Regions from separate parts of the Pseudarthrobacter sp. C1 genome, predicted to be linked through region 2. Evidence: riboswitches for the same ligand, from Rfam matches in the RefSeq annotation. Region 2 holds a riboswitch; each other region holds the start of a gene.
What was found. A riboswitch is a leader RNA that binds a small molecule or an ion and turns the genes downstream of it on or off. The one in region 2 is predicted to bind S-adenosylmethionine.

Region 1: it holds a riboswitch for S-adenosylmethionine, as region 2 does, so the genes downstream of both, U7114_RS03585 (aminotransferase class V-fold PLP-dependent enzyme) here and U7114_RS13680 (bifunctional o-acetylhomoserine/o-acetylserine sulfhydrylase) in region 2, are expected to answer to the same signal.
Region 3: it holds a riboswitch for S-adenosylmethionine, as region 2 does, so the genes downstream of both, U7114_RS12670 (DUF1737 domain-containing protein) here and U7114_RS13680 (bifunctional o-acetylhomoserine/o-acetylserine sulfhydrylase) in region 2, are expected to answer to the same signal.

The regions. Positions count from the first base shown of each region.
Region 1 is NZ_JAYESK010000002.1:195,588-197,829, forward strand. Features, by position in the region: gene hisN (histidinol-phosphatase) at 1-718, shown strand, start outside; SAM riboswitch class IV at 878-991, shown strand; gene U7114_RS03585 (aminotransferase class V-fold PLP-dependent enzyme) at 1,027-2,242, shown strand, end outside.
Region 2 is NZ_JAYESK010000007.1:170,218-172,459, forward strand. Features, by position in the region: gene U7114_RS13680 (bifunctional o-acetylhomoserine/o-acetylserine sulfhydrylase) at 57-1,382, opposite strand; SAM riboswitch class IV at 1,426-1,541, opposite strand; gene U7114_RS13685 (VOC family protein) at 1,707-2,242, shown strand, end outside.
Region 3 is NZ_JAYESK010000006.1:235,983-238,224, forward strand. Features, by position in the region: gene U7114_RS12665 (hypothetical protein) at 196-450, shown strand; SAM riboswitch class IV at 731-845, shown strand; gene U7114_RS12670 (DUF1737 domain-containing protein) at 858-1,136, shown strand; gene U7114_RS12675 (rhodanese-like domain-containing protein) at 1,133-1,543, shown strand; gene U7114_RS12680 (O-succinylhomoserine sulfhydrylase) at 1,544-2,242, shown strand, end outside.

The DNA of each region.
Region 1 (2,242 bases), on a different contig from region 2:
GCTGGACCTCCACATCGAGACCAAGCCGGACCTGACGCCCGTCACCGATGCCGACAAGGCGGCCGAGGAGGCCATCCGCGGCCAGCTCTCCCGTTCCCGTCCGCGCGATGCCGTACTCGGCGAGGAGTTTGGCAGCACCGGCCATGGTGCGCGGCGGTGGATCATCGATCCCATCGACGGCACCAAGAATTTCGTCCGCGGCGTTCCGGTGTGGGCCACGCTGATCGCCCTCGTGGACGAAGGCGAGCCGGTGGTGGGCGTGGTGAGCGCCCCTGCACTGGGCAAGCGCTGGTGGGCGGCCAAGGGCATGGGCGCCTATATGGGACGTTCCCTGGCAGCCGCAACCCGCCTCCGCGTGTCCAACGTGTCCAAACTGTCCGACGCTTCCCTGTCTTATTCGAGCCTTGGCGGCTGGAAGGAGCGCGGTAACCTCAACGAATTCCTGGGCCTCACGGAGGACGTGTGGCGTACCAGGGCATTCGGGGACTTCTGGTCGTACTGCATGGTGGCGGAAGGCTCGGTGGATATCGCCTGCGAGCCCGAGCTCAACCTCTACGACATGGCCGCCCTGGTGCCCATCGTGGTTGAAGCGGGCGGCCGGTTCACATCGCTGGAAGGTGAGGACGGCCCGTTCGGCGGCAACGCACTGGCCACGAATTCCATCCTTCACTCGGAGGTGCTGCGCCGGTTGAACCCGGACCTGGACGACCTCCTCTGACCCTCCTCTTCCGAACAATCAACGGCGGGCACCTCCGAAAGGAGGCGCCCGCCGTCGTTATCTTCGGCAAAAGCGGACCTTTTCAACTGCGCGTAACAAAGGCCTTAACATTCCGGCCGGCTTTTAGCCTGCGCGGGCTATGTCCTACGCTCTTAACCAGGTCACGAGTGCCAGCGCTAAACCCCGGTTTGCTGGCCGGCAACCCTCCATTCGCGGTGGGGTGCCCCGGGTGACGACCAGGCCGGTCCGGAACGGATGCGGCAAGCGCGGATTCCCCCAGCGGAGTCCTGTTCCAAAGTGAGGTCTCTGTGACAACAGCCACCGTCTCCCCCAACGCCGCAATCCAGCCTGACGCCGCAGCACAGCCCGGACAGGACGCCCTCTTCGACCAGCGCCACGCCGCAGCCGGCCGTCCCCTGGCGGCAGTCACGGGCGCCGAAATCCAGGCTCCCCTGATCCATGGCGGGCACGTCCGGTACGCGAACCTGGACTACGGCGCGTCCGCGCCGGCGCTCTCCGTGGTGTCCGCCTACCTCAATGAAATCCTGCCGTTCTACGCGAGCGTGCACCGCGGAGCCGGCTACGCCTCCCAGATCAGCACCTCGGTCTACGAGAATGCCAGGGCCATCGTCCGGGAGTTCGTGGGCGGCCGCCCGGACGATTCCGTGATCTTCACCCGGAACACCACCGACTCCCTCAACCTGCTGGCCGGCTGCCTGCCCGTCACGAACGGCCGGGCCGACGGCGACGTCCTGTACCTCGACATTGAGCACCACGCCAACCTGCTGCCATGGCAGGGCGTGCCCCACCGCAGCATCGTGGCGGACGACACCATCGCAGGGACCATTGAGGCCGTGCGTGCCGAACTGCAGCACGGCGGGGTAAGCCTGCTCGCCGTCACCGGCGCGTCCAACGTCACGGGCGAGATCCTTCCCGTCCGCGCCCTCGCCGCACTCGCCCACGAGCACGGCGCACGGATCGTGGTGGACGCGGCCCAGCTGGCGCCGCACCGCCGCATCGACATCACCGCTGACGACGTCGACTACATCGCCTTCTCGGGGCACAAGCTTTACGCGCCTTTTGGCGCCGGTGTGCTGGTGGGCCGGCCGGACTGGCTCGACGCCGGAACACCGCACCTTGCCGGCGGCGGCGCCGTCAAGGAGGCAAGGCTCGACGGCGTCAGCTGGGCAACGGGCCCGGCCCGCCATGAGGGCGGATCACCGAACGTGCTGGGAGCGGCCACCCTGGCCCGCGCAACGCAGGTCATCGCGGGGCTGGACCAGGACCGCTGGCACGCGCACGAATCAGCCATCCGCTCCTACCTGGTGGAGGGCCTGCAGGGAATCGACGGCGTGACCGTCCACCAGATCTTTCAGGACACCAACCCGGATACGGACACCATCGGCGTGGTCAACTTCTCGGTCGAAGGCTACGACGCCGGACTGGTGGCGGCGTACCTGTCGGCAGAGCATGGCGTGGGCCTGCGTGACGGCCGCTTCTGCGCCCACCCGCTGCTCAAGCGGC
Region 2 (2,242 bases):
GTGACTGGTTGTGACTTCCCCGGCGTGCCGCCGTCTCGGGTTCTTTGTGCGTCCGGCTAGGCCCCGGTCGCGTCCTTTGCTGCCCGAAAGCCCGCTTCGAGGTCCGCCAGGATGTCATCGATGTGTTCGATTCCCACCGACAACCGGACCAGGCCGGGGGTCACGCCGGCGACGGCCTGCTGCTCCGGGGAAAGCTGGCTGTGGGTGGTCGACGCCGGGTGGATGACAAGGGAGCGGACGTCGCCGATGTTTGCCACGTGGGAGTGCAGCTCCAGCGCGTCAACGAAGCGCTTGCCGGCCTCGGCCCCGCCAGCCAGGTTGAAGGAGACAATCGCGCCCGTGCCCTTGGGCCCGTACTTGCGGCCCCGCTCGTACCACGGACTGGAGGGCAGCCCCGCGTAGGCGACGGATTCGACGTCGTCCCTTCCTTCCAGCCAGCGCGCCACTTCCGTGGCGTTGGCAACATGCCGTTCCACCCGCAGGCTCAGCGTTTCCAGGCCCTGGGCGATCAGGAACGCGTTGAACGGGGAGACTGCGGAGCCCAGGTCCCGGAGCAGCTGGACGCGGGCCTTGAGGATATAGGACAGGTTGGCGCCCAGGGCACCGTCCTTGCCGAGGTCCCGGGCGTACACCAGCCCGTTGTACGTGGGGTCCGGGGTGTTGAAGCCCGGGAACCTCGCAGGGTCCTTGCCGAAGTCGAACTTGCCGGAGTCCACGATCACCCCGGCAATCGCGGATCCGTGGCCGCCCAGGTACTTGGTTGCGGAATGGACAACGATGTCCGCTCCCCATTCCAGCGGCCGGATCAGGTACGGGGTGGACAGGGTGTTGTCCACGATCAGGGGCACGCCGGCATCATGGGCGATGCCTGACACGCCCTCGATGTCCAGGACGTCCTGGCGGGGGTTGGACACCACTTCGGCGAAGAAGAGCTTGGTGTTTGGCTGGACCGCGTCGCGCCACTGGTCCAGGTTGTCCGGGTCCGCCACGAAGGTCACGGAAATGCCGAACTTCTTCAGGGTGTGTGCGAACAGGTTGTAAGTCCCGCCGTACAGGCTGGGGCTGGCAACGATATGGTCCCCCGCCTCGGCGATATTGAGGACAGCGAAAGTCCCTGCTGCCTGTCCTGAACTCAGCAGGAGTGCTCCCAATCCGCCCTCAAGGCTGGCGATCCGCTGTTCCACGGCATCCTGGGTGGGATTGCCGATGCGGGTGTAGATCGGCGCCAGTTCAGCGAGGGCAAAACGGTTGGCGGCGCTTTCCGCGCTTGGGAATACGAAGGACGTGGTCTGGTAGATAGGGAGTGCACGGGCGCCGGTGGCACTGTCCGGCTCCTGTCCTGCGTGGATCTGGCGGGTTTCAAAAGACCATCCGTTGGACAACTAAGGCTCCTCTGACATGGGCCCGGCATGCTGTAGGCACCGCGGGCCGCGCTTGCCATCCGGCCGTTGCCGGACAGCCAGGTCCTCATCCGGGGCACCCCACCGCGGATGGAGGGTTGCCGGCCAGCGAGCCGGGGCTTGGCGCTGGCACTCATGACCTGAGCCCAGTGTAGGAACATGAAACCGGTGCGGGACAGGATTGTGACGAACATAGTCCCCCTGATCTCCGCCCGGGAATAGGTTGAAATCAGGGGTCCCGGATGGAAAATCCTGGTAAGGGTACCCTTAGCTGAGAGGCCGATCACAAAGTGCCAAGATGTTGGCATGCGCATGGATCACGTCTCTTACGCCTGTGAACACGATGGCCTGGCTGCCACCACCGAACGTATTTCCTCTGCCCTCGGCGTTGAGGCAGTGAAGGGCGGGGTGCACCCGCGGTTCGGAACCCGGAATATGATCATCCCGCTCGCGGGGCACAAATACGTCGAGGTGGTGGAGGTCCTGGACCACCCCGCTTCCGACAAGGCCCCTTTCGGGCAGGCTGTGCGTGCACGGTCTGCCGCGGGCGGCGGCTGGATGGGCTGGTGCGTCGAGGTGGACGACCTGGCTCCCTTCGAGGAGCGGCTGGGCCGCTCCGCCGTCAACGGAAACCGCAAGTTCCCTGATGGCCGCGAATTGGTCTGGAAGCAGATTGGCATCCTGGGCCTGATTGCCGACCCCCAGGTTCCCTACATGCTCAAGTGGGAGGGGGATCCGTCCCTGCACCCGTCCAACGCCTACGAGAGCAACGTCAAAATGAGCTGCCTCACCATTGCCGGTTCCGCAGCCCGGGTTACGGAGTGGCTGGGCGAACCCGTCGA
Region 3 (2,242 bases), on a different contig from region 2:
CTACGAGTAAAGTCTACATTGTAGATGCGGCAGTGACACCGCCCTGTAGCCCCTGGTTTCAACTAGTAGCCCCCGGTTTCAACTAGTTCTTGATTTCCGCGGGCTTCATCAACACTCCATGCCCCGTGCACGGCATTGAGGTTCGCTGCTGTAGCCGAACGGCGGCACCACCGCACTTAGCGAAGGGAAGCCGTCATGGCGCATTCGCAGTTCGATCTCTTTCTAAAAGAAGCCACCTACATTGACCAGGCCTCGGACGCCACCCTCGACCGTGACCGCCTTTACGGCCTGTACACCAGCTGGTGCTTCATCAACCAGCAGAAGCCCGGCCTGGAGTCCAATTTCTGGATAGCCATGAATTGCCGCATCAGGCACGGCCGCAAGGGGCTGCGCATGAAAGGCCCCGCCGCTGCCGACTACATCCTGGCAAGCTACCCGGGCCTCGTCTAAGCAACGGCACAACGAGTACGGCGTGGACCACGTGCCTGGGGCACAGGGTCCACGCCGTTCCTTCTTAAGCGCGCTTAGGCGCGCTCCCTGCTGCTGCATCAGCCTGATCCTGCCGCTCCCCCGGGCCCACCCCCGGACACCCAAGGAGGAGCCGCCGTCGTACTTTAGGTGAAGGTGCCGGACGGCACTGGGCTCCACTGCGGCGCCCGGCCTACTTCAGTTACGCAACATGACGACGACGGCGGTGCGGCCGCGGGCGGCAAGTGTTACGTTTTTGGGGAGTAATGAGTACCGGCGCCAAGCCCTGACTGGCCGGTCGGCAACCCTCCTTTCGCGGCGGGGTGCCTCAGGTGAACACTCGGCATATCGACCCATTCGAGCTGCAAGCGTGAGAGAAGGAGATCGTCGTGTCTGACGCACCTGCCCCTGAAGAGAAACTGTCGTACCGCCTCATCAGCGGGCCGGATGACCGCGCCTTTTGCGAGCGGATCTCCGCCGCGCTGGCGGAAGGCTATGTCCTCCATGGCAGCCCGGCGGCAACCTTCAACGGCAGCAGTGTGATCGTGGCGCAGGCGGTAGTCCTGCCGGCAGCCATCGCTTCCGCGGACGCTGCCGTGGCAGATGCCGTTGACGACCTCGAGTCCTCCGGCGATGACCTTGACTTCGGCGGCGAGGGCCACGCATGAGCTACGCCGGAGACCTGACCCCGCAGGAGGCCTGGGAAAAACTTGAGCAGGGCGCCATCCTGGTGGATGTGCGCACGGAGGGCGAATGGGCCCACATCGGCATTCCCGACACCAAGGCCACCGAGAACGATCCGCTGTTCATCCAGTGGACCTTCCCGGGCGGAATCCCCAACCCCGACTTCATCACCGACCTTAGCCAACAGGCGCCCGAGGACAAGTCAACCGAACTGGTGTTCCTGTGCCGTTCCGGCCAGCGTTCCATCGCGGCCGCTATCGCCGCCACGCAGGCCGGCTTCACCTCCTACAACGTCCTGGAGGGCTTTGAGGGTGAACCGGACCGTTATGGAGAACGTACCGTCAACGGCTGGAAGAACCGCGGCCTGCCGACCAACCTGGGAAAGAACTAAGTGACCTTCAACGAAGACGCCGCCGGCTGGAGCCCCGACACCCAGGCCGTCCGCGGCGGGCTGGACCGCACCAACTTCCAGGAGACCAGCGAGGCTGTCTTCCTGAACTCCGGTTTCGTGTACGAATCCGCCGCTGCTGCTGAGCGGGCCTTTACGGGCGAGGACGAACGCTTTGTCTACTCGCGCTACGGCAACCCGTCCGTGGCCACGTTCCAGGAACGGCTCCGCCTGCTTGAGGGGACCGAGGCGTGCTTCGCGACGGCGTCCGGCATGTCCGCGGTTTTCACCGCCCTGGGTGCGCTGCTGGCGGCCGGGGACCGGGTGGTTGCCGCCCGCTCACTCTTCGGCTCGTGCTTTGTGATCCTGAACGAAATCCTGCCGCGCTGGGGCGTGGAGACCGTCTTCGTGGACGGCCCTGACCTGGAGCAGTGGCGTGAAGCGCTCTCCGAGCCCACCACCGCCGTCTTCTTCGAATCGCCGTCCAATCCCATGCAGGAGATCGTGGACATTGCTGCGGTCAGCGACCTGGCGCATGCGGCCGGGGCCACCGTCGTCGTCGACAACGTTTTTGCCACCCCCCTGCTGCAGCGGTGCGGGAAGTTCGGCGCCGACGTGATTGTCTACTCGGGCACCAAGCACATCGACGGCCAGGGCCGGGTGCTTGGTGGCGCCATCCTGGGTACCAAGGAGTTCATTGAC